DNA from 4 places in the Methylomonas sp. HW2-6 genome. Region 1 is predicted to be linked to each of the others. Evidence: riboswitches for the same ligand, from Rfam matches in the RefSeq annotation. Region 1 holds a riboswitch; each other region holds the start of a gene.
The links. A riboswitch is a leader RNA that binds a small molecule or an ion and turns the genes downstream of it on or off. The one in region 1 is predicted to bind cyclic di-GMP.

Region 1 (7,892 bases):
CGGCAAGGGTACGGAAGTGACAGCGATCGGCGTCGCGGCGGCCTGCAACGGATCGCCGTTGGCATCCCCTAGGGCGTTGATGTTCAGGCTCAATTGGCTGCTACCGGCCATCAGAAAATCGAAATTGAGCACAGCCAGGATGAAACTGTCCGCCTGCAATTGGTTTAGTGTCGCCGCACTATCCAGAGACAATTCGAACAGATTCAACCGGCCTGCGCCGGCCAGTGCCGCCGCCGACGGATTCAAACCCAAATCCAGCAGGTCCAAAGCCTTACCCAAAACCGGATCGCCGAATACCGCGCCGACATACGCTAAATGATCGCCGTCGAAAACCAGGTCCAAATCGTAGGCTCCCAACGACGGCGCCGCAGCGTTACCCAAGCCGGATATCGAAACGCCGACGCTAAGCGACGAAGCGGTCTGCGTGATCGGCACCAGGCTCAATTCGATCGCGGCCCCTGCCGTTCCCGATATCGATAATAACCACGCAGTGAGCAGAGTCAGGCTAAAACGGTTTTTCATTTGCGGTATCTCCTTATGTTTGATGGGCTGGTCAGCGGTCTGTGGAAATTTGTTCAGTTGGTCGCGCACTTCGGCCGGGTACAGGATTGCACCAGTTTGCGGGCATCGAGAAGGTTGACGACGCCGTTACGGTCGATGTCGCGCGGGTCGCCGGCGGCGATCTTGCTGCCGCGCGCCGCCAGAATCCGGTTAATGTCGACTTGATCGACATCGCGGTCGCCGTCAAAATCGCCGGCCACCGTGATGGCCTCGCACACGTCCGGCACATGGTTGGTGTTGGTGTCGCCGACCCGGCGCCGCTCGATGTCGGTTACATCCGATTGGCCGTTTTGGTTACAGTCCGGAAACACGTTTAGGTAGTACACGTCCTGTTCGCCGTTATAGGTTGCGGTGTAGGCCAGGCTGGCCCCGTCCTTGCCCGACACCAAGGTGGAATAGTCGCCGATCTTGGTCGAGCCGTGCGGGTAAGCGATTGTGGTGTCGAATGCCGGGCTAACCGGAACGTTTTTGCTCCAGGTTTGCCCACCGTCCCAGGAGTAGCTGTAATACAGCCGCGACACCTTGTAATTGCCGCTATCGCGGGTGTCGTACCAGACGGCATCGATGCGCGAGTTGGGCGCCACGCCCATCATCCCGAACCAATTCCAGTTATTTTTGCTCTGCGCGTCGTCGTTGATGCGTATCGGCGCGCTCCAGGTGTCGCCGCCGTCGCCGCTGCGGACGAAGGTAATGTCGAGATTGTCCGCCCCCGGCGGATCGACCGTCGCCAAAACATAAAGCTGGCCGCGCATCGCGCCGGCCGAGCTATCGACACCGACTTGGACGTCGCCGATAGGCCCGTATTGGTTGGGGTTTTGCTTAAACAAAAACAGCGGAGCCAGACCGCCCAAGTCGATTTCGCGGGTATCGAAGGTCGGGGTTTGCGCCGGATCGCGGGCATTCAATGACCGGGAAAACAGGTGGTGATGCAGGTTACGGTCTTGGTGTTCCTCGTCGAATTCCGGCGGCTCCCGTCTGCCAGCCAGATACAGCTCGCCGTCGTTGCCGACCCGCATCGTGCCGAAGGTCGGGGTCTCCGGGATTGCCAGCGGCGGCTGGAAGCTGGCGCCTCTGTCGATCGAGCGGACGAAGCATTTTTCCGCCAGACAGTCGCGCCAATTCAGGTAGACGTGGCCGTCGCTGGTGCCGCCGCTGCGGTCCACGGCCATTTGGGCCTTGTCGCCGCCTTGGCCGTAAGCGAACACCGGCGCTTCCCAACTGCGGCCACCGTCCAATGATTTGATGACCTGGATGTCTTGGACAAAGGTATAACTCGGATCGAAATGCAGGCTCTGGTAGTAAAAATTGCCCAAGGCGTCGACATCCAGGGTCGGATTGCTGCGGCCTTCGCCCGGTGTGATCGTGCCGTTGAAATGCCAATGCGCACCGGCATCGGCGGTATAAGCCCATCCGCCTTGCCGAAACGACGAGTCCACCGAATCGAACTGGCGCCAGGAAACCACCATATTGGCCGGGTCCAGTGGATTGATCGCCAGACTCGGTTCGTTGGCGGCATCGCCGACGATATTTTTGCCGTCGGCGGTGACATTGACTTGGGTACTGATATAAGCGCCCTGGCTGTATTGATTCGCGATCGCGGACTGCGTCCAGCCGGCGGTCAGCATCGAAGCCGCCAACGCTGTCACCAAGCGCTTCGCAGGGGGCGCGCAACGGAGCGGACAGGTGCTAGCCGCTTGGCCTAGGTCGATTTTCATAACATGTGTCCTCTTGGCTTGCGGCAAAAACCGAACCCGGCCAAGCCGGCCGCGAACAACGCGAATGCCGGCGGCAGCGGCACCACCGCGGTTTGCAGCTTGAAGTTGCCGACAATCGCATCGCGGGTGCCGTTCAGGTGGTCGTAGCCCTCTCCCAAACCCAGATCGCCCGACAGACTGAAGCGGCCGGAATCGAGTCCCATCACGACGTTGAACAGGTTGTAAGACTGCGAGCGGAAAGAAACGTGGTTGTACAGACTCCAGGCCGAGCGGCCGCTGGCAAGGTCGATATTGGCGGCGGCGTATTCCAAGGTGTAATCGCCGGATAAAATGCGATTGAAGTCCGAGCCGGTATCGACCCGAAACCGGAACACCCCGGCCAAGCCGATAGCACCCGTCACCGTGGCCTCGAAATCGGCCGGATCGAAGTCGATGGTCGTCGGCTTGCTCCGCCGGTTGGTTAAGTTGGTGACCGAGCTGCCGTTAACGGCAAACGTCAATCCGGTTGCGGGAATCTCCGCCACGCCGGGCACCAGGTGGTCTTCCAAAATTTGGCTATAGCTCCGGCTGCGCGAGGCCTGCGCGTCGAAAAACTCTTCCAGGTACATCGACCGGGCAGGCGTTTCGTCGATATCCACGGCGGCGGCCAACGCGTCGCGATCCAAGTTCACGACCAACCAGCCGCCGGATACCGTGGCGGCCTCCGCCGGGGATAACAACGCCGTGACCAGCAACATACCCCAGCCGAAGCGGAGCGCCGAAAATCTAGCTAAATGAATACTCATAGTCATGCTGAGGGAAATAATCTCGAAAAACGGTGCCAGCCAAGACAAAGCACCCGGGTATGGCCGGGTGCGAAAGCCGGCTTAGGCCGGAATGGCTTTGCGTTTACGCCGAGTGGAGGCCATCACGCCGAACAAACCGCTACCGAACAACCAGACCGCTGCCGGCACCGGAACCGCAGACGGAGCCGGAGAAATCAGGCTGAAGGTACCGGCGCGGCCGGCTTGGCTGACGCCGTCGCCGCCGAACAGGAAGGCGCTGGTGCTGGCGGAATACCACAGTTCGCCGGTAAACAGCAGTTTGTCGCCGTCGGTGGTGACGCTGATGTTGCGGGTATCGTAGGTGGTGGACGAGAAGCTGACGTTGTTGGTCAGAGCCCAACCGCTGTTGACGCCATTATTGCGAGCGGCGACGTAGCCGAATTGGTAATCGCCGGATAGCAGCGTACCGGTGAAACTGCCGCGAGTCATTACCACACCGTTTAGCCCGGCAACGCCGCTGGCGGTAAAGGTCGACGAGTTGGTCAACGCGTCCTGACTGCTTCCCCACGTTAAAGTGGTCGCTTTGTTGTTGCGGCCGCCGCTACCGAACGGAATGCCGGTACCGGCCAAACTGGACGGGTTGATGTCGAACGACAGCGTCGCAGGCGCCGGGTAGGTATCGTTTGCCACGCCAAGCATTTGCGACACATTCATATTGTCCGCCAACGACTTGTCGAAATAATTGGCGACATAATACGAAGTGATCGCGCCGTCGCCCAAGGTCAAGCCCGACAACAAATCATCGGGATTGTCATAGGAAATTTGGAATACCCCGCCGTTCAGCGTGCCCGCACTTGCCACGTTAGCGATTGCCAGCGCGCCGGCAGCCAGTACGCAGCGTAGCCGCAGCGATTTCGATCCGATCTTTTGCATACTTTTTTCCTAAATGAAAGATATAAACGCTATAAGCGGCTTGAACGACTCAAGCCGTCGATGACTCTCGCACGAGAGGCGGCCCGGCTGTCTCGAGCTGCCGAGATCCGCGGCTTTCCGGCTCCACCTTGCGGCGGATGTGGCGAAGTGCTCCCTCCTTGAAAACCGGACGGCTGGACCCCGAACGGCATATTCCTTTAGTGAGCGGCGGTTGCTAACGCACCGGTCGGGCGGGCCACAGCCGCCACCAGAACGCTGGCAAACGCTACAACAGGAGTTCAGCAGATACCATGCCAGTCCTAACAAATAAAACCAGATGCCGATTCAGCAGGCTGGAGCGGGAAGCCGAGCGGCTGAAATATTAGGAACGGCGGGGCCGGAAAGGGTGGACGGGAGATTCGAGTCGCGATTGAGAGAATGGATGTCCGCTCCAGCTTGGTCTGATGACGACAAGCCCAAGCGATGAAACGGACGACGGAAGTTAGGGGATTTAACCCAAACACCCCCTAAGCGGCAAATGGTAACTTATTGTATTGGCTGGCTCTTTGGCTTGATATCGGCAAATCCCGATACCGGCCTGGGTGATTTAACATATTTAGATTGTCCCTGGCCGGATCGACGCCGCCAAGCCACCACGAGAACAGGCAAAATCGGATTTTTAAATCGTAGCAGCGCTGAAAATCGGCTAGGTACGGAAGAACACATCGGCCAGATCGCCAAGCAGACCTTGCTCCGGGCGGTCGGCGAACACGCCGCTTGCCGGCCGCTCGGGCTCCATGCCGCGCACGAACAAGTATTTGACGCCGCCGAAATGGCGGGCGTAATCGTAGTCCGGCAGGCGTTGGTCCAGGTATGCGTGCAATACCAGACTGTACAGCCAATATTGCAGGCCGTAATTGTGTTCGCGCATGGCCTGCAGCAGACTGGCCTGGCTATAGTCCGCCAAGGCGTTGGTTTTGTAGTCCATTACAAAGTAGCGGCCGCCGTAACAACAGACCAGATCGATGAAGCCGGTCAGATAGCCGCTGATTTGTTTGGCGTCCAGCGCCTGATAGGCCGGACAGGCGGCCAGGATCCGGTTGATGCGGGCGGTATCCACCCGGCCCGGCATGAACAGGTAAAACGGCATTTCCTTGATGCACTGCGCCGGCGCCAGATTTTTCAGGCAAAACCCCGGATCTTCGCTGAGCGGTGTGGCCGTTACCCGGTACAGCACCTCGCTCAAAATTTGCGGTTGCGCCAACTGCAGACCGTAGCGCAGGCAGGCTTGGGCGCTGGCGCGGCCGATGTCGCGGCGCCCGGCCAAGTCGGCAAACGCCACAGTCTCCAGCAGGCTGTGGATCACGTTGCCGGTGTGGGCGCCGCGCGGCAGGGCTTCATCGCCGGCCGGTTGGCCGTGGCTTTCTTCGGCTTTATCCTCCGGCAGTTCCGGCGTCTGCTCCAGGCTCAGCGCCGCCAACGCGGTGTAGCTGCTCATTTGCCAGATGCTGTGCAGACTGCGGGTTTGGCGGCGATGCGCCAACGCCAGGTCGGTAGCACGGCGGTCGGCCGGCAATTCGGCCAGCTCGCCGGCCGCTTCGGCCGGTAGCAGGCGGTACTCGAATAAATCCGGTTCTGCGCTTGCCAGCTGTTGCAGCACCCACTGCTGGCCGGCGAAATCGCAGTCGGCGAATTCGAATAAATAGGCCATGGCCGAATCGTTGGCCCGCTCCTTGGTGCGGACGTCGGCCCAATTCAGATAGCAGCGGTACTTGGCGCGGGTTAGCGCCACGTAAAACAAACGCAGGTCCTCGGCCAATTCTTCGAACAAGGCTTGTTCGCGGCGTTCGGCGAATTGTGCCGACCCCAGGTCGGCGACCATCGTCCCGTGTTCGTGGCATTGCACCAAAGCGGTTTCGGTTTTCAGCCGGTCGCTGCGCCGCCATAGATCGGGACAGAACACCAGCGGGTACTCCAGGCCTTTGGAACTGTGCAGCGTGACGATTTTGACCGCGTCCTCGTCGCTTTCCAGCCGCAATTGGCGATCTTCGCTACTGTCTTGCGCCGCTTGCTGAATCGCCCACCGCAGCCAGTCCAGCGTCTTGTTGATCGCCAGATGCTCGTCGATGGCCGCTTGCTGCAGCCGCTCGGCCAAATGGTGGATATTGGTCAGCACCCGTTCGGCTTGGGGTTGCGCCGACAGGTGTTGTTCGATCCGTTCCCGCCGCAGCAGTTGCTGCAGCGTCGCCAGCAGGCCCTGGTTGCGCCAGCATTGCAGATAGTCCTGAAAGCGCGACACCCAAGCGTCCAGCTCCGCCTCGTCCTGGCTCAGCCGGTACAATTGCTGGCCGTCCAATCCGAACCAAGGCGTGGCCAACGCCTGCTTCAACAGATCGATTTGGCCGGCGCCGGCTACGGCCCGCAGCACGTGGTACAACTCGAAAGCTTGGATGGAGGCGAATACCGACTGCTTGCTGTTCAATACTGCCGGTATGCCGGCTGCCAGCAACGCCTGTTGATAGGCCGCGGCAGCGGCATTGCTCCGCACCAGAATCGCGATGTCGCCGGCTTGTACCGGCCGTTCCGCACCGTGCTTTTCGGCGATGCGGCCGGCCGTCAGTAGCCGGCTGATTTCGGCGACGACGGCGTGCTCGATCAGCGCCGAGACTTCCCCGGAACTACCTTTGCGCGCGGTCCAATGCTCCTGCTTGCCGGGATTTTTATCGAGCTGCCACAGGACCAGCGGCGCACCGGCGATGCTGCCGTCGCCGGGCTGGCGGCCGGCCATGACCGGCGTGAAATCCAATTGATCGAACAAAAACGGTTTTTGCCGGCGGAACAAGCGGTTCACCGCCTGTACCAGATGCGGATGCGAGCGCCAATTGTGCAGCAACGTGTAATGCCGGTCGGCGCGTTGTTGGGCGGCGAAGTAGGAAAAAATATCGGCGCCGCGGAATTTGTATATCGCCTGCTTCGGATCGCCGATTAAATACAAGTAATGTTCCGCGCTGGCAAACACGCCGGAAAAGATCCGCCATTGCTTGGCGTCGGTGTCCTGAAATTCGTCGATCAACGCTGCCCGGAAACGCGAGCGTAATTCCGCCGCCAGCAAGGCGCCGTTGTCGCCGTCCAGCGCCGCCGCCAAGCGGGTGATCAGGTCGTCGAAGGACAACACGTTCTCCCGCAACAGGCGCCGGTCCAGCTCCGTGCGCAAGCTGGCCAACAACGCGGCGCGCAACGCGACCGGCAGCCGCCGCACTGCGTCGGCCAGAGCCTCGAACGGCGCGCAATCGATATTCAGGCCAGCCAAGTACTGCTGCTTCTGCTCCTCGGCCGGCAACGGCTTGTTCTTGCTGCTGCGGAATTTGATGCCGTTCAGACCGGCCAGCAACGTGACTTGGTTCAGACAGTCGAAATCCGGCAAATCCTGCTCCGAGTCTTGCAACCACTCTGCCAGGGCTTGCAGCCGTTGCGGCAAACCGGCGGCGAAGCTTGCGCTAAAGTAGCCGGCTTCTAGCGCGTCGATCAAGGTTGCCGCTACCGTCGGCAATTGCGCAGCGGCCGCCGCGCGCAAGGCCGGCAGCGCCGCCAGATCGGCGTCCAGATCGGTATCCAGCGGGTAGGCGTTTTGCTGCAGATCGATGCGCAGCACGCTATCCAGCAAGGTGTCCGGAGTCGGATAGGCGCGCAGCAGCAATGCGGCTTGCCAGGCCGGGCGTTGGTAGATTTGCCGACGCCAGAAGTCGTCGGCGCACTGCAACTTCAATTCGGCCACGTCGCCGCTCAGTTCGCAATCGAACAACTGGCCGCTTTCCAGTGCGTGCTCGGCCAACACCCGTTGGCAGAAACCGTGGATGGTGAAAATCGCCGCCTGGTCGATATCGAGCAGCGCCAGTTCCAGGCGTTGGCGAATGCTGGCGCTATCCTGCGTCAAGCCTGC
Region 2 (7,892 bases), 730 kb from region 1:
GATCGAAGCCCCAGCCATACCCCAAACTGCCGTTCAAGGTCAGAACATTGCCGTTTAACTGCGTTGTCACGTCGAACAATTCGAAAGCGACGGCCGAAAAACCGACTTGGTTATAGATTACCCACGCCGAACTTTCCGGCGTTTTTTGCTGCTCCGCCGGGTTATATGCCAGGATCATATCGGCCATTAAGACTCTGTTGGTCGGTGGATCGACATCGACTCGATAACGCATCCCGCCGGCCAAGCCGATGTTTCCGGTCGCGGTGGCGGCGATGTTATTGGGATCGAAGCTAAAAGTCGTCGGGCTGTTGTGCCGATTGGTCGGATTGGGTGCGACGCTTGCGCCGTTCACGGTGAACTCAAGGCCGATTGCGGAGATTTCGTTCGCCGTATAGTTCGTGAGATCGACCGGCGTGTTGGAGTCGCGCAACTGCGCAAATGTTTTCGAAGCCGCCGAAGCGTCGAAATACTCTTCTACATAAATCGACGGCGCCGGCGTGTTATCCAAGTCGATTCCGGCTGCGAACGCGTTCCGGTCCAGGTTGAGGATCAACGAACCGCCGGCCACGGTGGCGGCGTGCGCGGATGTCGCGAGCAGCGATGCGGCGATCACGACAACGTTTAAAGATTTCATTTTGTTTCCTTGATTTAGAGGTGATTTCAATACCGGCCCTAACTGAAAATCCCAGGCGCCCGCGCCATTGCTGGCGAAAGCGTTCAACGCTCGGCGCTACATCCGACGCCGGGATTGAACCGGTGTAACTGGCGGCTGGGATAAATTGGATCGGCACCGCCGATATTGCCGGGCAGATCGACGACGGTGCCGGCTGGCGGCTTAGGCGGACAATCTGATTTTTCCGCGCGCTGAACCCAATAGCCCCAACAATCCGCTGCCGAATAGCCAAACGGCCGCCGGTACCGGCACTGCCGATGGCGCCAGACTGAAAGTACCCAGCTTGACCGACTGGCTACCATTCAACAGCAAGTTCCAGGAAAAGGATTGAGCCGTGAAATACACGTCGCCGCTCAGCGATAACTCGCCGTTGGCGTTAACCGATTCCGAGGCATTGACCAAACGGAACAGTGCCGGTTGGCCAAAGCCGCTGCTGTAGGTATAGATGTCCCATTGACCGGCGGTTTTTTTCAAAAAGAAATCGGCGGGATTGAGATAGGTGCCGCCAGCCGCCGGCTCCATCCGGAAAGCACCGCTCAAGCCGATTTGACCGGCCGCGGTGTTGCCGGCGTCCATCGTCGTGGCTTGTTGCTTGCGAGCGGCCCCGTAGTTGATGGTCGAGGTATTGGTATTGACCGCCAACGACACGCTAAAGGTTCCGGTCTGGCTCAGCGCGACACCTCCGGTTGTATCCAGAGTGATCGGCGTGGCGTTATGGTTTTTATCCCAGAAATTAGCGATATACCAACCTTCGCTACCCGGTACAGCCGAAGTAAAGGCGGAATTGTCGATTGTTAAATTCGCCACGCCGCTAACAAGAGCCGCGTTGGCATCGGTTGTTGTCAACAGTCCGCCGAATAGACCGATTGCCAGAACGCCGGCCGAGGCCAATTTGTGGCTATGTTTTTTAAATAGATACATGGTTTTTCCTTGTAGATTTATCGATGGTTAAGTTATGCGGCGGGTTCCAAGTTTGTAAATCGACGCGGCCGACGCCGTGTCTATCGGCAAACCTTGCCCGCCGGTAACCCGGCCGTCTTGTTCCAAGACCCGTGGCTTTCCGGCTCCGCCTCGCGGCGGGTGTGGCGTTGCGCCGCAATCCTTGCGGCATCGCTGCTTCCGCGAACGATTACTTCCTGAGCTTCCAGCAATTCCTTCCAATAACTCGAGCTCCCGACGATCTCCTCACAAAACGCAGGCGGAGTTGCGGCGTAGCGACGCTGCAACGGAAAGGCCGCGAAGGCAGATTAAAGTCGGGTTTTCGAATCAATTAGCGACGAGCAAACACTAGGCCAAATCTGATTCGCCTGGAATAACAAGGCTTGGCACGGCGAATCCGGCGCCGGTCCTCGAAAACTAAGTTATCTCACGCAATCGCCGCGTGAAATCCCGCGCCGCCGCCGGAACTGACGCGATTCCGGGTGCTACTCTTCCACCCATCTGAAGCGCAGCGCAGCGCTGGTCAGAAACAGCAGCGTCATTGCCGAGAGCGTCAACAACGCCGGCGCAATATCGCTTAATCCGGCACCGTCTATCATCACGGCGCGCGCGGCTTGCAGCATGTGGGTCAGCGGGAAAATCAGCGTCAGGTTCTGCAACAGCGCCGGCGCGCCTTCCAGCGAAAACCAGACCCCGGAAAGCAAAATCATCGGCAAGGTCAGCAGGTTGAGGATGCCCAAGGCCAATTCTTCGCTACTCGTTCTACTCGCCATCAACAGGCCGAGGCTGATCAGGGTTACCGAACCGAGTACCGCAATCAGCGCCAACAGCGCAAAAGCACCCTGGACTAAAAAGTCGAACAAGGCGTGCATCGCCACAAATTGCAGCACGATCGCCAGCATCAACATCGCCAACCGGCTGACGACTTGCGCCGACAGGAATTCGAAGGCGTTGACCGGTGAGGCTTTCAAGCGTTTAAGCACGCCGTTTTTACGGTATCTGACGATGGTGAAACCGACGCCGAACAGACTGCTGTGCATGATATTGATCGCTAGAATGCCGGGCAAAACCCAGTCTAGGTAGCGCACCTGCCGCCCGGAAACCACTTGCTTTTTCCAGGTAATGGCTTGATCGCCGGCCAGTAGGATTTTTTCCAACAAGTAGCCTTGCGCGGCACTGTCGTTGATCCAGTAACCGCTTTCCGAACCGCCCCGGATCACCATGTCCAACTGATGGTGCTGCAGTTTGGCTAGCGCCTTATCCAGCTCGGGGTAGTCGATGAACTGCAAATATTGGGTGGCCTTGAACGCGCTGATCTGCGCGCTGGCCTCGCCGACCACGCCCACTTTGAACAGCGCGGTATCCTTGTCGTCGAATATCGCCGCGATGCCGACGATCAACACCACCGGAAACACGAAATTCCAGACCCAGGTGGCTTTGTCGCGGATCAATTCGATATTGCGGGCTGTTAGCAGTGCCAAAAAATGCTTCATCTCAACTTCTCAATGAGTGGCCGGTTAATTTAAGAAACAGGTTTTCCAGATTCGGCGTGGCGACCGTCAAACCTTCCAACGAGATATTCAGTCGAGTCAGTTGGGAGATCGCCGCTTCCACATTGGCGGTGACGAACTCCACCGTTTCGGCGCCGGCACTCACCGCGAACGGCAAGCCTGGAAGCTCCGCCAGCCCGCTGGCCCGCGGCAGACGGATCAGCACGCCGTCGAAATATTCCTGCAATAAGTTCTCCGGCGTGTCCTGCACGATAATTCGGCCTTGATCCATGATGGCGATTTCGTCGCAAAGCTGCTCGGCTTCCTCCATGTAATGCGTGGTCAGGACGATGGTCTTGCCGCGCTGTTTGATGTCCCGAATCAAGCTCCAGAAGTTGTGGCGCGATTGCGGGTCCAGACCGGTAGTCGGTTCGTCCAGAAACAAAATGTCCGGATCGTTGATCAAGGCGATGCCCAGCAACAAGCGTTGCCGCTGGCCGCCGGACAGCTTGCGGGAATCGCGGTTGATGTAGTCCCCTAGCGCGCAGGCCTCGATAATGTCGTCGAGCGGCAGACTACGCGGGTACAGTTTCTGAAACAGTTGCAAGCATTCCTTCACCGTCAAGGTTTCCGGCAAGGCGGTATGTTGAAACTGAATCCCGATGTGCTGGCTGTAGCGTCTATCGATCGGTTTGCCGCGAAACAGGATGTCGCCTTTGCTCGGTTTGAGTATGCCCTCCAGCATTTCCAGCGTGGAGGTTTTGCCGGCGCCGTTCGGCCCCAGCAAGCCAAAGCAGGTCCCAGCTTGCAGCTCGAAACTGACGCCGGCAACCGCCGCCACTTCGCCATAGTGTTTCTCCAAGCCTCTGACGCTCAGCAGACTGCTAGTCTGGTCCGGCTCGACCAGCGGCGGCGCGGCGAGCATTGACGACTGAGCCGCCGCTTCGGGATTCAGCTCTCGCAACCACGCCGCGCAATACGGCTGCTTGACCACCGAGAAGTGTTCGCCCTTGGCCTTGATCACATTGACGGCTTGAAAATAATCGTTCCACTCGTTGGCCGCCAACCAACCTTTACTGCCTTCCGCGATCACCAGCGTCACCCGATACGGCAACTTGGCGGTGTAACGGTAACGGGCGGTAATCGAAGCCTCGGTCACTTGCCAGATTTTCCGAAAATGCCCGGCGTCCAGATTCGGAATGATGTCCGCCAATAATGACGCAAAGCAGTCTTTCCACTCCGCGTAGGGCTTGGTTTTTAAAATTTCGGCGATCGCGCCGCGATAGGGCTCGGGCGAAATACCGGCGTTCGTCAGCATGAAGTTACAGAATGCCTTGACCGAGGCCTTGTCCACGCTGCTTTGCCGCAGCAACAAACCGCTATCGATCAACACCACTTCGCCGATTTCGTAGGCCGAATCTTGCAACTGGCGCAGCATTTCGTAGACCACGGTGCCGCCGTAACTGTGCGCGTACAAATTGATCCGCCCTTGCGGCCAGACGCGTTCGATCTGGGCGATATTGTGCGCGGCCATGTCCTCGACCGTCGTCGCCGGCGGCTCGTCGCTATAGCCTTTCATTTGCAAGCCGTAAACCGGCCCTTCCCGCTTCAGGCACTCCGCCAGTTCGAAATAGCCGTCGCTCAAGCCGGGCATGCCCGGCACGATAAACGTCGGAATCCCCGAGCGCAGATTAAGCAAATACGCTGAATTGGTCAGTTTTTCCAGCGGGCGCTCTAGATAATCGGTCAAGGCTTTTATCGTCGGATATTTGAAAATATCGGCAAGATTCAGTGAGCTGTCGGGGAGAATGGCGTTAATCCGGCTGATCAGTTGCACGGTCAGCAAGGAGTGGCCGCCCAACTCAAAAAAATTGTCGTTCACGCCGACCCGCTCGACGTTCAACAGCTGCCGCCAAATCTCGGCCAGTTGTTGTTCGAGTTGGCCGCGCGGCGGGCTGAAATCCCCGCGCCCGGCCAGCCAACTCTCGGCTTGCTGTGCCAGTGCCTTACGGTCAATTTTGCCGCCCGGCGTCATCGGCAGGGTATCGAGTGCCAGCACCGCCAGCGGCACCATGTAATCGGGCAAGGTTTGGCGCAGAAAAGCCTTCATGACTTCTGGCTCGGGCGGTTGGCCGGCGTGGGTATAAAACCCCAACAATTGTTTGTTGCCTTGGCGTTCGCTGACGATGACGACGGCCAAGCGAACCGCCGGATGCTCGGCCAACGCGCTTTCGACCTCGCCCAATTCCACCCGAAACCCGCGAATCTTGACCTGATGGTCGCGGCGGCCGATAAAGGCCAGGTTGCCGTCGTCCAGCCAGCGCACCAGATCGCCGGTTTTATACAGTTTGCCGGCCCCAAACGGGTTGGCGATGAATTTCTCCGCGGTCAATTCGGGCTGATTCAGATAGCCGCGAGCGACGCCGGCACCGGCGATGTGCAGTTCGCCCGGCACGCCGATCGGCACCGGTTTGAGTGCGCTGTCCAGCACGTAGACTTGGGTGTTGGCCAGCGGCTTGCCGAGCGGTATCGCTTGGTCGGGCTCGTGGGCCGGATCTATCGGATGCAGCAACGAGATCACTGTGGTTTCGGTCGGGCCGTAGGTGTTGATCACCGCGATGTTGGGGTTGCGTTGCCGCCAGGCCCGATAGTTTTGCGCTTCGGCTTTTTCGCCGCCGATCACCACCCGGCTCAGCGCGGTGTCGCTGAAGTCTTGCTCCACCAGGGTATGCCAGTAGGCGGTGGGCAGGTTGATCAGACTGACTCGGTGGCGTTGCAGCAGGCTTTTTAAGTAAGCCACATCGGTGAATCGCTCGCCGTCCATCATCACCACCGCCCCGCCGCTGAGCAGGGTCGGAAACACTTCCTCGACGAAGATATCGAAGCTGATCGTCGAAAACTGCAACACCCGGTCGCGCTCGTTGAGACGGTAGGCGGCGATGACGGCCAGATTGTGATTGACCACGTTGCGGTGTTCGACCATCACCCCTTTGGGTTGGCCGGTGGAACCGGAGGTATAAATCACATACGCCAGATGCTCGGGAGCCGCGCTGGGACGCGGTTGCCCGATACTTTGGGCGATCAACGGCCAGTCGCTATCCAGCGCCACGGTCTGAATCGCCGGACCGGTGCGGATCTCACGCAAGCCTTCGACCAGGCCGGCTTCAGTCAACAACAATCGAGCGCCGCTGTCCAACAGCAAGACTTTGCTACGTTCGACGGGGGTATTGGCGTCCAGCGGCAGATAGGCGCCGCCGGCCTTTAGAATGCCGAGCAAGCCGACCAGCATCAACGGCGAACGGCGCAGACACACCGCCACCAGGGTATCGGCCTGGACGCCTAGCTGTTGCAGATAAACGGCCAGCCGGTCGCTTTGCTCGTGCAATTCCCGATAACTGAGCGAACTCTCCTCGCCGATCACCGCCACCTGTTCCGGGGTTTTCAAGGCTTGGCGGACGAACAGCTCGTGGAGGCAGGCGTCGGGAACCTGATTGGCGGTCGAGCGGCTCCAGTCGTCCAGGATCTTGCGCCGTTCGTCGGCATCCAGCAGCTCCAGTTCCTCGAGCATGCCGTGCGGCGACTCGACCAGGTAGCGCATGATGCTGGTCAGATGCTCCGCCATCCGCTGCACCGTCTGCGGCCGATACAGATCGGCGGCGTATTCGATCCCGATCAGCGCATGCTCGTCTTCGAATTCGTTATAGGTGAAGGTCAACTCGAACTTCGCTTCATTGATCTCGAAATCGAACAAGGGCTCCAGGCGGCAATTGCCGAACGGTAAGCCGCTGAGCCGAAGCGGGGTGTAGTTGATCAGGACTTGAAACAAGGGGCTGCGGCTTAAATCGCGCTCCGGTTGCAGCAAATCGAAAATCTTCTCGATCGGCACCTGCTGGTTTTCCTGGCCTTCGACAATCACGGTGTGAACCTGCTCGAGCAAGGCGTTCACCGTCAAACCGGTTTGTTCCAGCGGGTTAATCCGCATCACCACGGTATTGACGAAAAAACCGACGACAGCTTCGATTTCGCGCTGATTGCGGTTGGCCACCGGCATGCCCAAGCAAATGTCGTCCTGGCCGCTGTATTTTTTTAACAGCAGATAGACCGCGGCCATAAACAAGGTGAACGGAGTGGTTTTGCGCGTCCTGGCCGCTTGTTTAACCAATTTGCCCTGGTCCGAACTCAACTCGAACTGGAAGTAAGCGCCGCGCCCGCTGGCGCTAGCCGGACGCGCAAAATCCAACGGCATCTCAAGATTCTGGTAACCGGATAACTGGCGTTGCCAGTAAGCCAGTTCGCGCGTCAGTTTGGCATCCGTGTGGGTTTCCCGCTCCCAACCGGCATACTGGGCGTAATCGACCGGCAAGGCCGGCAACGCGGGCGGTTTACCTTCGACAAACGCGGCGTAGGCTGCCGCCAGATCGTTCAATAACACCCGCATCGACCAGCCGTCGGTCACGATGTGGTGCAAGCACAAGGCCAGGATGTGGGTTTCCGCCGCCAGGCGCAGCAGCATCGCCCTGAATAATGCGGAAGTCTCCAGATTGAATGGCTGCTCGATAAAGCTTTGCAGCCGTTGTTTTTGTTCGCGGCGTTGCAGTTCGCCGCTAAACCGGCTGAGATCGTGTTGTTCGATGGCGACCGCCGCCGCCGGCCGGATTCGTTGCAACGGCGTGTTGTCCAGCACCGAAAAATTGGTGCGCAAGGCTTCGTGCCGGGCGTAAATAAAATCCAGAGCCTTGGCCAGCGCGCCGATATCCAACGGCCCTTCGATCTTGCCCAAACCCGGCACA
Region 3 (7,892 bases), 2.2 Mb from region 1:
CGGTACCGGAACCGCCGGTGTTGATTTTATAAACCAACAGATTGGCATTCGCTGTGCCGGTCGGCAGACTGGGATTTCTCGCGCCGACGGCGCCGGTGTTGTTGGCTTTGCAGTAAATCGCAAATTGCTCGGTGTTGCCGGTATCTCTGAAGCGATAAACTTGGCTGCTTGGGTCGCAAATACGGTCGGTCGGATCAACGTTGGTGGAAGTCACCAGACGATCGATAAAGGTGGCGGCAGCGGTAGCGCCGGAAATGTACAGCACGCGCGTGTTGGCCGGGTCGATGGTCGGGATCGCCGCTTGCGCCGCAGCGCCGAACATTGCTGCGGAGATAGCCGCGCCTAATACTAATTTTTTCATGGTCGTGTCTCGTGTGGGTTAAAGCTGAAAAGCAGGCGGCGGCTTCACCGCCGCCCGTAAAGCGGTTTACTCGGCAACTGCCCATTTACGGCGGGTTGCACGCAACAAGCCCATCAAGCCGGCGCCGAACATCCAGACTGCGCCCGGCAGCGGTACATTGCTAACTGGGAATACTTTGTATTCCAGAGTGTTGCCGGACAACAGCCATTGGCCGGCAGCTTTGGTTACATCGGTACGATTCGCATACCAAAAGTCAGCTTTTTGACCGTATGCAACAGCCGCAGCCGAACCGCCGGTGGTACCCCAGATATTGTCCGGCAAGTTTCCGCCGGAAGCCCATTGACCGGTTTTCGCCGGCTCAGTGTCCGATACCAATTTGCTGACGTTCAACGCAGGATTGTTTTCCAAGCCTACGTTGATTTCCTGAGCGTGGTTGGTAATCACAGTCGCCACGCCGCTAGTTGTTAGCGGAGCATCGTAAGCCGGCAATGGATTGCCTTCTTTTTGGGTAATGAACAATTTCGAAGAACGGCCTACCGCCAATACGTACTGAACGTTAGCTGGGTTGTAAGTTGCGACCGAAGTCATCGCAGTCCAGTTGGCATCGCTGCTCAGATCGCGGCTGATAGTGTAAGTCTCGCTGGAATAGTTGTTGACCAGATCCAACAAAGTGATACCCAAGTCCAGGCTGTAAGTCAGCTTGGAAACGCTGTCGTATGCTTGGAAATATAGTTCGCGGGTCGCATCGGTAGAACCCAATACTGAGATACTCGCGTTAGCCGCACCAGCACCGGCCAACAGAGCCGCCGCAACCAAAGTTTTAGAGAATTTGTTCATTTTTAGCCTCATGTTTTAAAAAACCATAAATACACAAGGTGACAACCCGGCCATCTTGCCTGGCGGCAACATCCGTAGCTTTCCGTCCCCGCCTCGCGACGGGTTTGGCTTTTACACACTTCCTTAGTCTTACCAATGCACCGAGATGGCGCCGCTCTCCCCGCTACCATTTTTGTATCCACCGCCTACTCCCTAACCTCTTCCCTCGCCGCTCCGTCTGCGTGCCGTCCCTGCTCCCTGTCCGATCCGTAACTGTGCGAACCATCGCGCATTCCGGCGCAGTTCCAGTTGCGGCAAATTATTTCAGTTGAAATCGAGGTTTTTCGTTACGCGTCGGTTACAGTTTGATGAAACGTAATACATTTGTATTACACGGCCGCGCGAATCCGGGATTCAGGCCGTGTCTATGCTGTTGTATTGGTTGCTAAATCTTCCTTATCGCTCAGACTCGGCGTAGCGAGCGCAACAAGACAAGCAAGGCTTGCCGGTCTGGTTACACCGCTGCTACAGTGGCTGAACCACTTGGCCCCGCGCCGGCAGACTCAAACCAGAACCTTCCCGCATGACAGAAATCGACCTTTTGCACCAAGCCTTTGCCGGCGCGCAGCCGCCGATCGGCGATTTAGCCGGTCTGGCCTCGGCATTGAACCGTTGGTATCTGCACCATCCGGATTGCAATTTTCTGCATCCCTGCCAAATCGGCGGCCGCCCGGCCCTGGTCTGTCAAGCCGACCTGAGCCGGAGCGAGCCGGCGGCCTTCGCCGAATTGCAAGCCATCGCCGAACGCTATGCGCTGTACCTGAAGGAAGATGCCCGCCGCCACGAGCAAACCTGGGCCGACGCCAACCGCCGCCGCGGCATCGGTCTGGTATTGAGTTTTTGTATCGGCCTCAGCGCGGTCTCGCGTAGCGTCGGCGCCGATGAACTGTTGCCGGTCAACGTGGTGGCCGGCCAGCATTTGCCAAGTCCGCTCGGCGCTAGCGCCAACAGCGGCGATGGCGTGATTCGTTTGCGCCACCGGCATCCGCCGTCAGCGGCGCAAGTTCTCGCCGCCTACAGCCAAAAACAGACGAACGTTCAGGTTAATTCCGCCGCGGCAGCCGACATCGCCGAGTTCCTGCAATCGCTCTACCAAAAAAAATCAGGCGACCCACCCACGGTCAACGCCGATCTGCAAACCATCGCCGACTATTTTTCGCGATATCCGCAGGCAGTAGCGCTGATCGGCGAATTACGCGGCCAAAAAATCGGGTTGGATTACCAGGCCGGCGCTTGGCAAACCGTGGCATTCGGCAACCAATTCGGCATCAGCAGCGTGACGATCCGTTTCGATACCCGCCTCGGCGCGCAATTGCTCGGCGACCCCGGCTGCGACGCTACCCCGGCGTGCAGCATCGCTCCGGCCGACGCTTTATTGCACGAATTGCTGCACGCCAAATTGATGCTGTTGGATAGCGAACACTTCATCGCCGGCGGCGGCTTGGCGCCGGGGCTGTATCCTTTCGAACACGAACATGAAGTGATCGCCGAGGAAAACCGGCTATTTCAGGCCATGAACCAAACCGACGGCCGGGCCCGGCCGATCCGCCACCGCCATAGCGGCGAGTTGCTGCAGGTATCCTGCCCCGCCTGCATTCCGGTAAAACAAGTTGCATCGGGCGAATTAAGCCTGTGAAACCGGCGAAATTCCTGAAGCCCGTTACAAGGCAACGCGTGCAGGCGGTCGTTTGGGGAGACAAAAGTCAAGGCCGGCTCGACGCAGCTCAATAGCCTTGCGCCAAATTGGGCGGTTTCGATCAAGGCGAGTTGAGGCGAGCAATCTTCCGGCGCGGCCGGAGCTGGACCGGAGACGACGGTCGGATTCCGGCGCAACGGATGTCGGTAGCGGTCGGTTGGACCAGTGGGATGCTGAAAAATCCTGGCCGTCGGGTGTGATTTACGATCGGGCCGCGGGAAGGCTGGCATTGCCAGCCTTCCCGGACCAAGCCGATGCCGCCTCAACGGCGACGGTGTACTCCGGCCGAAACCGCACCGGTCACGGCGCAATCATGCCGTTGTGCAGATAGCTTTCTTCGTAACTGAACACGATATCGGCGTCCGGCAACACCAGTGCTTCGTTCTTGCCTTTGTAGTCCAGCCGGAACAGCAAATCCTTGATCAAATTGATTCTGGCCAGTTTTTTGTCGTCGGCTTTGACGATGGTCCACGGCGCCGATAAGTGGTGGGTTCTGGCGAACATGATGTTGCGCGCCTCGCTATAGGCTTGCCAGTGCTTTTGCGCTTCTTTGTCGATCGGGCTGATTTTCCATTGCTTTAACGGGTCTTTTTGGCGTAGACCCAGCCGTTTTTTTTGTTCGCCTTTGCTGATGTCCAGGTAATACTTCAGCAACTTGATGCCGGAGCGCACCAGCAGTTGCTCGTAATGCGAAACCGTTTCGATGAACTCGTGGTATTCGTCGTCGCTGCAAAAACCCATGACCCGCTCCACCCCGGCCCGGTTGTACCAGCTGCGGTTGAACAGCACCAACTCCTGCGCCGCCGGCAGATGTGCGGTATAGCGTTGAAAATACCAGGTACTGTTGTCGCGGTCTGACGGTTTACCCAACGCGACCACCCGGATTTCGCGCGGACTGAGATGCTGGATGATGCGCTTGATGGCGCCGTCCTTGCCGCCGGCGTCGCGGCCTTCGAACAAAATCAAAATCTTGTCGCCGTGCTTGATAATATGATTTTGCAGCTTGACCAGTTCCACCTGCAATTCGTGTAGCACGTCCTTGTAATCGGGTGCCTCGGCCTGTTTTTGGTGTTTTTTGCTCATGTCCGCCGCCTGTTCCGGGTTGAAGGGTTTACTGGAAAATAGCACGCTCCCGGAGTTTTTGCCGAAACCGGGCTAAGTCGAAGCACCGCCGGCAAACAAGCGGTAGGCCGGGTTCCCGGTCTCCTGCCGGTAAAGCAGTTGCAACGCGTTCAGGCATTGTTCGAAATGCACCGCTTCCGCGTCGCCGAGCTGCAAACCGATCAACACCTTGCCGAACGCGGCGCCGTGGTTGCGATAATGAAACAGGCTGATATTCCATTGGCTGCCCAATGCCATCAGGAACTTCAACAAGGCGCCGGGCCGCTCCGGAAATTGCAGGCTGTAAACCCGTTCTTTGACATCGTAGGGTGCATGGCCGCCGACCATGTACCGGATGTGGTCCTTGGCCAACTCGTTACCGGTCATATCGGTCACGGCAAAGCCTTCTGCGGCCAAATGCTCCAGCAATTGCTGCCTGTCGGTCTCGGCGCCGCTACTGCTGATGCCGACGAAGACCTGGGCCATGGCCGGGTCGAAATAGCGGTAATTGAACTCGGTGATGTTGCGTTTACCCAGCGCTTTACAGAATTTCAGGAAACTGCCGGGCGACTCGGGAATGGCCACCGCCAGCAAAATCTCGCGATGCTCGCCGACCTGGGTCCGCTCGGCAACATAGCGCAGCCGGTCGAAATTGATGTTGGCGCCGCTGTCGATCGCGATCAGGGTTTGTTGCTGCAAACCGTTCAGTTCGGCGTATTTTTTCAGGCCGGCCACGGCCAAGGCGCCGGCCGGCTCGGCCACCGAGCGGGTATCGTCGAAAATGTCCTTGATCGCCGCGCAGATTTCGTCGGTGCCGACCGTAACCACCTCGTCGACGAACTGGCGCGCAATCCGAAACGGTTCCGCGCCGATTTGCTTGACCGCGACGCCGTCGGCGAATAGGCCGACCTGCTCCAACACCACCCGCTCACCGGCGCGTAAGGCCTGATTCAGGCAATCGGCATCGTCAGGCTCGACCGCGATGACTTTGATCTCCGGCCGTACGAATTTGACGTAGGCGGCGATGCCGGCAATCAAGCCGCCGCCGCCGACCGGCACGAAGATGGCGTGAATCTCGCCGTTGCGCTGGCGCAAAATTTCCATCGCCACCGTGCCCTGGCCGGCGATTACGTCCGGGTCGTCGTAAGGGTGGATAAAGGTCATGCCTTTCTCGGCGGCCAATTCCATGGCGTGAGCGTAGGCGTCGTCGTAGGAGTCGCCGTGCAACACGGCTTTGGCGCCGCGCGCCTTGACCGATTTGACTTTGATTTCCGGCGTGGTTTTCGGCATCACGATCAAGGCTTTGATGCCGAGCCGTTTCGCCGCCAACGCGACGCCCTGGGCATGGTTGCCGGCCGAGGCGGCGATCACGCCGTTGGCGGTCTGCTCCGGCGTCAACGACGCAATTTTGTTATACGCGCCGCGCAGCTTGAAGGAAAACACCGGCTGCAGGTCCTCGCGCTTCAAATAGACCCGGTTGTTGACCCGCTCGGACAAGGTCGGCGCATAGTCCAGCGGGGTTTCCTCGGCCACGTCGTAAACCCGGGCCCGCAATATTTTTTCTATGTAATTCAGCATCGCTATCCTCGGCGCCAGCATCCTGTCGCGCCGCGCATTCCTGGCCTTAAAAACTGCTGAGCGATCAGCGTTAATCGGGTATTATCCCACACAATGACGGGTTGAAAGCCGTGTCAGGACTCATAAGAGCATAACCATCAGGACCATCACACATGACTCAAGACGAATTAAAAAAACAAGTCGCCGCCGCCGCATTGCAATACCTGAAAAACGTACCGATCATCGGCATGGGCACCGGCTCGACGGTGACGCATTTGATCAACCAACTGGCCGACTGCAACTTCAAAAACGATATCGAAGCCGCCGTGTCCAGCTCGATCAAAACCACCGAGCACCTCAGATCGATCGGAATTAAAGTCATTGAATTGAACGACAGCGGCGACCTGGACATTTATGTCGACGGCGCCGACGAAGTCACTCCGCACCGCAAAATGTTGAAAGGCGGCGGCGGCGCGCTGACCCGCGAGAAAATCATCGCCGGCGCCAGCAAGAAATTCGTCTGCATCGTCGACGAGACCAAGTGCGTCGACGTGATGGGCAAGTTCCCGCTGCCGGTGGAAGTGCTGCCGCTGTCACGCAGCTTCGTCGCCCGCCAATTGGTGAAACTGGGCGGCCAACCGATTCTGCGGATGAACAAGGAAACCGGCCAACCCTACATCACCGACAACGGCTGCGAGATTCTGGACGTGCACAATATGAGCATCGTCGACCCGGTCGGCACCGAACAAGCGATCAACAACATCCCCGGCGTCATCACCAACGGCCTGTTCGCGATGCGCGACGCGGACGTAGTGTTGGTCGGTAAAGGTAGCGAAGTCATCAGTTACTGATTGCCGCCTGTCTAAGCAAGCTTGCCGCCACCGGGCGGCAAGCGTTAGTTGTTCCGCCCTGCCCTCGGCAGGTCATAAAAGACGCCGCTCCGCCGATTTTTTCTGGCTGCTGCGGCCGTTGCCCTCTAAAATAGCCGCCATTTCCGCCGTCAGCCGGTCTCCTCGCCGCTTCGAGCTTTAATTTAGTTTCCAGGATATTCAACATGTCAGACATCGAAATTGCCCAACAAGCAAAAATGCGCCCTATTATCGATTTGGCCGGAGAAAAATTCGCCATCCCAGCCGAACATCTCGACCCATACGGCCATTACAAAGCCAAAATTTCCCTGGAATACGTCAACAGTCTGACCGATAAAGCCGACGGTAAATTGATACTGGTCACCGCCATTTCGCCGACCCCGGCCGGCGAAGGCAAAACCACCACCACGGTCGGTTTGGGCGATGCACTGAATCGCATCGGCAAGAAAACCATCATCTGTTTGCGCGAGCCGTCGCTGGGCCCCTGCTTCGGCGTCAAGGGCGGCGCAGCCGGCGGCGGCTACGCCCAGGTGGTGCCGATGGAAGACATCAACCTGCATTTTACCGGCGACTTCCACGCCATCGGCATCGCCCACAACCTACTGTCGGCGCTGATCGACAACCACATCAACCACGGCAACAAGCTGGACATCGACCCGCGCCGCATCCAATGGAAGCGGGTGATGGACATGAACGACCGCGCCTTGCGCAAGATCGTGGTCGGCATGGGCGGCGCAGCCAACGGCTATCTGCGCGAAGATGGCTTCGACATCGTCGTTGCCTCGGAAGTGATGGCGATTCTGTGCCTCGCCACCAGCCGCGCCGATTTGAAAGAGCGCCTGGGCCGCATCGTCATCGGCTACAAATCGGACAAAGTCACCCCGGTTTACGCCCGCGACCTGAACGCCCACGGCGCGATGGCGGCGGTGTTGAAAGACGCGATCAAACCCAATCTGGTGCAAACCCTGGAAAACAATCTGGCGATCATCCACGGCGGCCCGTTCGCCAACATCGCCCACGGCTGCAACACCGTCACTGCCACCAAAACCGCGCTGAAACTGGCCGATTACGCAGTCACCGAGGCCGGCTTCGGCGCCGATTTGGGCGCGGAGAAGTTTCTGGACATCAAATGCCGCATGTCCGGTCTGAAGCCGTCGGCGGTGGTGTTGGTGGCGACAGTACGGGCGCTGAAATTCCACGGCGGCGTGGCTAAGGACGAATTGAACCAGGAAAATCTGGCCGCGTTGGAAAAAGGCTTCGCCAACCTGGAACGCCACCTGAGCAACATCAAAAACCACTACGGCCTGCCGTGCGTGGTCAGCATCAACCATTTCACCTTCGACACCGACGCCGAAATCCAATGGCTGAAAAACCAATGCGAAAGCTTGGGCGCCAAATGCGTGATCGCCAAGCATTGGGCGCACGGCGGCGC
Region 4 (7,892 bases), 1.8 Mb from region 1:
TGTTGCCGCATTTGGGCAGCGCCACGATCGCCACCCGCACGGCGATGGGCGAAAAAGTGCTGGCCAATTTGCAAGCGTTTTTCGCCGGCCGGACGCCACCGGACCGGGTGGTGTGAGGCCGGCGGCGCGGCACGTCCGACCCCGACCGCCGGTGGCTGAGATCAGACCGATTATTCGCTTCGGCGTTTTTTCAGACCCAAGATACCGATCACGCCGGCCAGAAACGACCACACCGCGGCCGGCAGCGGTACCGGCGAGGCTTCCAGATGGTTATCCATCCGCACGTCGGCGTATAAACCTTCGGTCTGGCCGGCCGCCAATTCGAAGCCGAACAGGCCGCTAGTGCCGGCTCGTGACACGTTCAGGTCATTGAACGCGGTATCGACCCGGTCGGCACCTTGCCACAGGCCGTCACCGTTAAAGAAATCGATCGCCACGGAACTGGAATCGGTGGCCGAGCCGGCCGCCGCGCTGAGCAGATAATCCAGACGCAAATTGATGGCGTAGCGATCGCTGCCGTTATTGCGAAACTCCAAGCCGTACCAACCCAAATGGTGCGCATCCAGGGTACCGTTCGCCAAGGTGCCGCTGGCGGCAAAGGTGTAATTGAAATCGCCGCCGGTCGACAACTCAGGATTGTTGGCGAGCACCGAGCCGACGCCGTTGATTTGCACTTGCGAATATTCGTCGCCGGGATTGGCCGGAGCGTCGATCTGCTGGAAATAGCCGACGATCTCCAGGCCGGACAGATCCCCCGGATTGCTCAGGTTGACGATGCTCTCAATACTGTAACTTAACGCTGCGGAACTGTTGAAACTTGTAGCGGCAGTCGCCGTACCCGCGGTAAACAGCCCCAACCCTGCCAGCCATACCAGAACGGCTCTGTGTTTTATTGAAGTTTGCATAAGTTAATCTCTACTTGACTTTTGTGTCCGGAAATCCCGCGCGACTCGGCGTCGCGCGGGCCGGTGTTTTCGATACGGCATTCAGCCGCTCAGTGCGCCAACAACTGGTCGAACGGCAACAGCGGGTCGACTGAACCATTGGCACCGACGGCCGGGACGACTAATACTTCGTCTTGCGCCAGATCGGCTTGCAACGGATTGCCGGATACAACAGCTTCATGGTTACCGTCGTGGCCGTTCGGCACGATCACCTCCGGATGGTCAAACGGCGCCTTTTCATAGCGCACCCGGTCGTCAGTGAACGATTTCAGGTACGCGATCAATTTGGCCCGGTTAGCCGGCGAATTGATCGACGACGAGATGGTACCGACCTGCTCGTGCAAAATATCGTTGTGGAAATTACCTTGCCGGCCATAAAACTCGATCACCTGTTCCAGCGTTGCCATACTGCCGTTATGCATGTACGGCCCGGTCAGCTCGATATTACGCAGGGTTGGAACTTTAAAGGCCGCCTTGACTGCCACGCCCAGATTTGCGGCATTGGCTTCGTTGCGTGCCGAGCTGGGCGACGGAATGAAAGCTGTGGCCGGATCCGCACAGTTTTGATTGCGCGACACACCCTCCCGACTGCCGTCCGCCTGGATACCTTCCACTGCGGTAAAGTAATAAGGCTCGGAAACGTCGGTATTAATCGCAATCGCGGTGATGAAATCGCAAGCGCGAATATCCTTAACCAGACGATCCTTGATCCCGGCGGGACGGTCCTGCAAATACTGAAGGTACTGAGCGGCAAAGGATAGCGGATTGCCGAAATCGTCGAGACCGCCAACTCCTCGGTCGCCATTCGGATCGGCAACACCGGTGTTGATGTACCCCAAGTCCATCAGCAAAGGCATGCCGTCGCTACTGAAATCCCGGGTTACCGGATTGACATATTGGGTCATGCCGGCTGCTCGCGCGCCGCCGGAAGGACCGAACGCATCCGGTCCGTACGAAATTGGTGTCGCTGCCAAACCAAAGGTTTTGCCGGGCTCGGGCTTTAACAACGCCGCATTGGTAGCGACCGCGGCCAGACTCAAGCTCGGGCCGGCATGACACAAATTACAATGATTGTTGAAAAACAAGTTGCCGCCGTCTTTCAGCGCTTGGCGCTTGGCCTCGGTCTCGGCCGGCGTGGCGCCGACAATATTGGTCCAGGTCGGGCGCAGACTGGCATCCACCGGGCTCAAATCGAAAGGCGATTGATCCGCCACCAAGGTCGACTGGTAAAGCTGGAGCGCCAAGCCGAAGAACATCGGGAAATTGGCCTCCATTTGGTTGTAGGCGGTTTGTCCCGGTGGAGCACCGAACGGGCCGATGCCGCTATAAGACCAGTATTTGGTATTGAAAGCCTGCATGATCAGATTTTTATAGGTCGTATTCAGACCGGGCTTCAGATTTCCGATGCTGCTCAAGCTATAGGGGCCCAACACACTGTCTTCGTGGTGCACCTTCTGATGTTGCAAGGCTTGGCGTCCCAACAGCTTGCGGCCGATATCGGCCCATGTCCGCTGCCTGCAGCTCATTTCGGTATCGCTCAAACCCGGCGCCGTCGCCAACGATGCTAAAGACGAGTTTTCCAGATGCAGCTTTTCTTTAACCACCGAGCGCGAATTGAGTTTGACCCAAACCCCGGCATTCGAGTCGCGTTCACCCCAGGGACTGCTACCGTTAAAGATATTGTTGGCCCGCCCGTCCCAGAAATTGCGGTGGTTGAACACCGCATTGATTACAGTCGGCGCATTCCGCGGCTCCACCCGCCGGGTACCGGTTTGGTTAACGTGAAATACCGCATCGACGCTACGCGAACATTGGTCGGCACTGCCGCTGAAACGCGAAGCGCCTTTGAAGTCGCCGCTAAAGGTACCGGACGACGCCACCACATCATCGGTGGTAAAGGTCACGGCGCTGAATTTATCGGCCGGATCGGACAGCCGGTGCAACGGAAAGTCTTGCGAACGCAAGGTATGATTGGGGCCGCCACCGCCCGACGCCAACGTATCGAACGTCTGCCCGCTGGCTTTGCTGCTCTTGGCGCCGGGATTCAGCTGATTTTTGACCCGGGCGTCGGCCCCGGCGTGAAAATGGCAAGACCCGCAGGCCATGCCGTCGCTACCGACGCTCATATCCCAAAATAAGGCCTTGCCCAACGCAATCGCTGCCGCCTTATTCACCACGATCGGGCTGGAACCGTCCAACAAACCCGGCACCGGCGGCACCGGTACCCGCTGTAACGATACCGGAACCGGTCCGTGGGCCGCCACCGGCAGCGCCGCCAGCGAAGCGATCGCTATTAAAAAGATTCTCGGAAATACCTTCATACCTGCCTCGTAAAACCCGCTATTCACCCGGCGCCGCATCTGCTTTGGCCCCGGTCTGGGAGTCGGATAAAGACTGAACCTGCGCATGCCTTCGATTGCATCCGTTCAGTCGAAACCAAAGAAATCAGGGCCGGCCCCAACCTAGACAACCCCGGGAACCGACCACTAAATTATTGTGAGCGCCAGCTAATCGGGACAACATCGGACATAAGGCATTTGGACCTTGTTACCCGAGCACGCCCCATTCGGCAAAGCGGATAGGCTGGCGCTGTAAGCTAGACCGGTTTTTTTCGACCTAGCGCGGTAAAACCCAATAGAGCCGAACCGAACATCCAGACAGCTCCGGGCAACGGCACCGCACTGACTCCGGTATTGTTGATGGTCAACATATAGTTTTGGCCTGCACCGATTCCGCAATTTTGACCATTGGCATTATCATCCGGGCAACTACCCGCCCAGCCGATCAAGTAATAACCGGCTTTCAAGCCCTGCAGGGTCAACATCGCCTCGCCGGCACTCAGGGTCGCGAAACCGGTGTAGACGTAGGGTGAATCTTGGTTGACGTTGGTGAGTGCCGTACCATTCAGCGGATCGCTGGCACCGCCGCCGTATTGACCGACATTTCCGGGGTTGGTGGCACCCGCGAGCAGACCTTGAATCTTATCGCCATCGCCGTTAGTGAAGGAGTAGCCGGCATTGGCATAACCGATCCATCCGTCATGGCCGCGGACTATGTTTCCGCCGCCGCCTTCACCCAGCCAGCCGTTGCTGCCCTGAGTCAAATCGGCGCCGGGCACACCCAGCAATCCCGTGCCGCCCAGACCAGGAGGCGCGACGTAACCGGCGACACCGCCATCGTAAGGCCCGCGCACCTGACTCCAGGCATGTCCGTAACCGCTGCCGTCGGCGGCACCGGTAACCATGGGCGCGGTTCCGCTGGTCCAGATCGAAAATCCCGGATAGTTCATCGGTGCCGTGCCGCCGTTTTGTTTCAGATTGACCGTGACATCGAATCGAGTACCCGCGGCGACGTCGGCGTCATCGCCGACCTGAAAAATCCTGAAGGGTGGCGTATGGGTCCAACCGTAGTTAAAACCGGTTCCGTAGTCAGCCCAAGCCCTTTTCGGCGCCTTGCCGGATACGCTAGCGCTGTCGCCAGCGTCGATAACACCCAGACTGGCCGGACTAATAGCGGCGGCCTGTCCGGAATAAGCGGCCATAACGCTGGCGCCGAGCGCAGCCAGAATTGCGCGGCGTAAGCTCTGTTGATTAATGCCTATCATATTGATGCCTCAATAACTGATTCGAAGTGAAGAAATTGCATAATTGCCTAGTCCAGGGCAGTCAGGCCGTCTCGCCGTGAGACCCCTGAATTTCCGTCTCCTCCTCGCGGCAGGTTCGGCTTTTTCCCGGAGGTGATATCGCGTCCGTTATCACTCGAATGAGAAAGCACAATTTGTACCTATTTTTTTTAATTAATTTTCAATAAGTTACAATCAATCCAGCCAAGACTTGCGGATTTTGCCGCAGTATTGGCCGTCTGCGGCAACGCCTTGGTCAGCACGACAAATCAACACTAATACCTCATTAAATTCATTAACTTATTAAACATTCACAGCAAAAAAACGGTTACCAGCCGATCCGGCATCGGTAGCGCGGTGCAGCCGGAAAACAGCTGGGTAACGACGACTAACCGCCCGGCAGGCCTAAGCTGCAACGCATACTCTAGTCCGTTGTTTTAACTAATGAATTACCCATAGACACCGTTTGTGTAAGTCCGGTTGGCCAACCCCAAGTCGCCTGCAAATGCATAAAAAACACACATACTGTGTGATTTCACTTAGCGTGTGCGCGATATCACATAATTTGGATTTACCCGGCACCTGCATCCGGGCAACAGCGCGAGTCCGGTACCGCCACTACCGGACGATCGGATACCGAGATCCACACCCGCGAAAACCGCGCAATCCTTAGGTTTTCAGTCGCGCCGCCTAACACTGGAAAACTCGCGGAAACGATAGTCGATAGCAAACCGCCGATTTTCCCGTACAAGCCGATCGCCAGACAAAAAAACGCCAAAATTTTGATTTATAAAGGATTTATATAAAAGAGGCATGGCTATTGCTATCCGCAACTATCAATTGACCGCCCGGTCCGAGGTAGCCGCACCGCTGCCTTGTACACCATCGGCTCAATCGCATGGCCTGAACAACGACGGATAACATTATGAAAATACGCTATAAACGCGCGCTGGCATTCTCGGCTGCGCTCGGCATCGGAACCATTGTGACGCCACCCCCGGAAGCGCCATTTACCGGCCACGGCAACCCGGAAGTTTTAAGCCGGTTGTACCAGCGCTGGAAATATGCTCACGAACAATCCTCCAGCCCGGACAACTTGCAAATCGGCTTGAGCTATTCCAAGGCATTGTCCGCACGCTTCAGCCCGGCCGCCGGCCACCTTCAACTGAATCTGCGCACCGGGCGCTTGCAGGCAACGGTATCGGGTTTACCGGAAACCGGCCAATACGAACTTTGGTTGCTGGACAATCATAAGCAGTCTCGGCAAGGATTGCGCGTCGGCCAACTGGAGCCGGCGGCGGGCCGCCATGGTTTGACGCTGCAACTCGACCCGCAGCGAATGCGGAACTTTACGCTTGACGGCGCGGCAATCGTCCTAGCCGGAACCTCTCCCGAAAACGGCGGCCTGCTGTTCGGCTCGCCCAACCTGCTGCAGCGGCTTTATTTCACCGAGCACGACTGGCCGGGCGCGAACCTGGCTGCCGCCGGCGGCGAGATCGCCGCGAATCGCCTGCCGTTCGAATTCTTACTGCCGAAGACCGCTCAAGCCGGCAATTTCGGGAGCGAACCACAGTTAGCGCAGCTGATAGCCCGCGGCCAAAAAATATTTACAGAAGAGACTTTCGGCGGCAACGGACGTACCTGCGCCACCTGCCACCGGCCGGATAACAATCACACGATCGACCCGAGTTACATCGCCAAGTTACCGAAAAGCGACCCGCTGTTCGTCGCCGAAACCCGGCCGGAATTGGCCGATCTGGAAAAGCCGGCACTAGTGCGCCAGTTTGCCTTGTTCGTCGCCCACGCCGACGGCTTCGACCGGCCGCCGGTGATGCGCAGTTCTCCCCATCTGTTGGGCATGGCCAATACCCTCACCTTCGAGCGTGCAGTAAATCCTGGTTACGGCAACGGCGAGTTTCCGCAGGACGAAGAATACTTCAAACGCCACGATGACGAAGCGCAGCAATCCGGCAGGCACACCGAAGCCATAGGCTGGTCCGGCGACGGCGCCCCGGACGGCGGCTCCTTGCGTGACTTCGCCAAAGGCGCGATCAAGCAGCACATGCCGAAAACATTGATCCGGGCCGAAAACATCGATTTCAGATTACCCAGCGAAGACGAACTCGACGCCTTGGAAGCCTATATGCTGTCATTGGGGCGTAGCGGCGAATTGAATCTGGCCAATATGTATTTCAAATCGCCTTTGGTGCAAAACGGCCTGATGTTGTTCAATACCAAGAACAATCCGAAAGCGGCCGACGGCTCGGTGATTTTCGGCGCCACGGCAAACTGTAACGGCTGCCATTCCAATGCCGGCGGCATCAGTTCGACCACCAATGCCAATCCGACCCGCGATACCGGTGTGGAACGAATGCGCGACCAATTGCACCATTTGGCCGACCCGACGCTGGCCTATGACGGCGGCTTCGGTCAGATCCAACAAAACGACTGCGGCCCGAATTATGACGAAGTCTGTTTTAGCGACGGCAGTGTTGCGCCGAGCGGTACTACCTCGCGGCCAGCAGGACACCATGGCTTGAACCGCTTTAATACGCCGTCCTTGGTCGAAGCGGCCGACACCGCACCGTTCTTTCACAACAACGGCGTAACGACGCTGGAAGAAAGCGTCGCCTACTACAGCTCCGATGCCTTCAACAGCTCGCCCGGCGCATTTACCTCTAGTAAAGCGAATCGGCAAGGCAAATTGGATTCGTCGCAAGTAATAGCCGTAGCAATGTTCCTCCGTACGATCAATGTGCTGGAAAATATCCGCAGCTCCAATTCGTTGGACAAAAAAGCGTTGGAACAGAATGGCGAACAAAGTATGAAGTCCCTGAAGCTGGCAATCGCCGACACTCAGGACGCGGTGGAGGTATTACAGCAAGCGGTAATCAATCCTTATCCGGAAGCTTTGGAAAAATTGCAGCAAGCATTGAATCTGGAGGCAATGGCCTGCAACCGATTTTTTCCGGGCAAAACCGGTCTGCTGCGCCGAGCGATTGCGCTGAAAGAGCAGGCCCGCAACCTGATGGTTAGCGGTGGCTAGGCCAAGCGGGCGGAATGCGGTATGGAATATTGCTGCGCAGGCAAGGCCGACACTGCCGCTTGCAAGCCTTGCCGCGGCGGATTTCGGCAGGCATAAAAAAAGCCGGCGAGGCGCGCCTCGTCCGGCTCTGGAAGGACTTAAGCCGGAGCTTAAGCTTGGACCAGCGTTTTCCGGCGTCCGGTGTAAAGGAAACCCAACAAAGCGCTTGTCATGAACCAGATAGAGGCGGGAAGAGGTACTACAGAACCACCGCCTTGGTTAGCAGCAGGCTTGATATCGA

Region 2: another riboswitch for cyclic di-GMP. It lies ahead of ACH518_RS08790 (hypothetical protein); the one in region 1 lies ahead of ACH518_RS05465 (PEP-CTERM sorting domain-containing protein).
Region 3: another riboswitch for cyclic di-GMP. It lies ahead of ACH518_RS15635 (hypothetical protein); the one in region 1 lies ahead of ACH518_RS05465 (PEP-CTERM sorting domain-containing protein).
Region 4: another riboswitch for cyclic di-GMP. It lies ahead of ACH518_RS17360 (hypothetical protein); the one in region 1 lies ahead of ACH518_RS05465 (PEP-CTERM sorting domain-containing protein).

The regions. Positions count from the first base shown of each region.
Region 1 is NZ_CP184124.1:954,792-962,683, reverse strand. It holds gene ACH518_RS05480 (hypothetical protein) at 1-522, opposite strand, end outside; gene ACH518_RS05475 (hypothetical protein) at 576-2,276, opposite strand; gene ACH518_RS05470 (hypothetical protein) at 2,273-3,061, opposite strand; gene ACH518_RS05465 (PEP-CTERM sorting domain-containing protein) at 3,143-3,973, opposite strand; cyclic di-GMP riboswitch class I at 4,048-4,127, opposite strand; gene recB (exodeoxyribonuclease V subunit beta) at 4,659-7,892, opposite strand, start outside.
Region 2 is NZ_CP184124.1:1,684,896-1,692,787, reverse strand. It holds gene ACH518_RS08795 (VPLPA-CTERM sorting domain-containing protein) at 1-634, opposite strand, end outside; gene ACH518_RS08790 (hypothetical protein) at 836-1,594, opposite strand; cyclic di-GMP riboswitch class I at 1,694-1,770, opposite strand; gene ACH518_RS08785 (ABC transporter permease) at 2,098-3,105, opposite strand; gene ACH518_RS08780 (amino acid adenylation domain-containing protein) at 3,107-7,892, opposite strand, start outside.
Region 3 is NZ_CP184124.1:3,232,101-3,239,992, forward strand. It holds gene ACH518_RS15630 (hypothetical protein) at 1-361, opposite strand, end outside; gene ACH518_RS15635 (hypothetical protein) at 428-1,198, opposite strand; cyclic di-GMP riboswitch class I at 1,236-1,317, opposite strand; gene ACH518_RS15640 (hypothetical protein) at 1,761-2,873, shown strand; gene ppk2 (polyphosphate kinase 2) at 3,234-4,016, opposite strand; gene ilvA (threonine ammonia-lyase, biosynthetic) at 4,089-5,612, opposite strand; gene rpiA (ribose-5-phosphate isomerase RpiA) at 5,765-6,442, shown strand; gene ACH518_RS15660 (hypothetical protein) at 6,432-6,647, opposite strand; gene ACH518_RS15665 (formate--tetrahydrofolate ligase) at 6,646-7,892, shown strand, end outside.
Region 4 is NZ_CP184124.1:3,614,055-3,621,946, forward strand. It holds gene ACH518_RS17345 (2-hydroxyacid dehydrogenase) at 1-116, shown strand, start outside; gene ACH518_RS17350 (hypothetical protein) at 171-905, opposite strand; gene ACH518_RS17355 (cytochrome c peroxidase) at 995-3,265, opposite strand; gene ACH518_RS17360 (hypothetical protein) at 3,541-4,548, opposite strand; cyclic di-GMP riboswitch class I at 4,602-4,678, opposite strand; gene ACH518_RS17365 (hypothetical protein) at 5,492-7,612, shown strand; gene ACH518_RS17370 (hypothetical protein) at 7,762-7,892, opposite strand, start outside.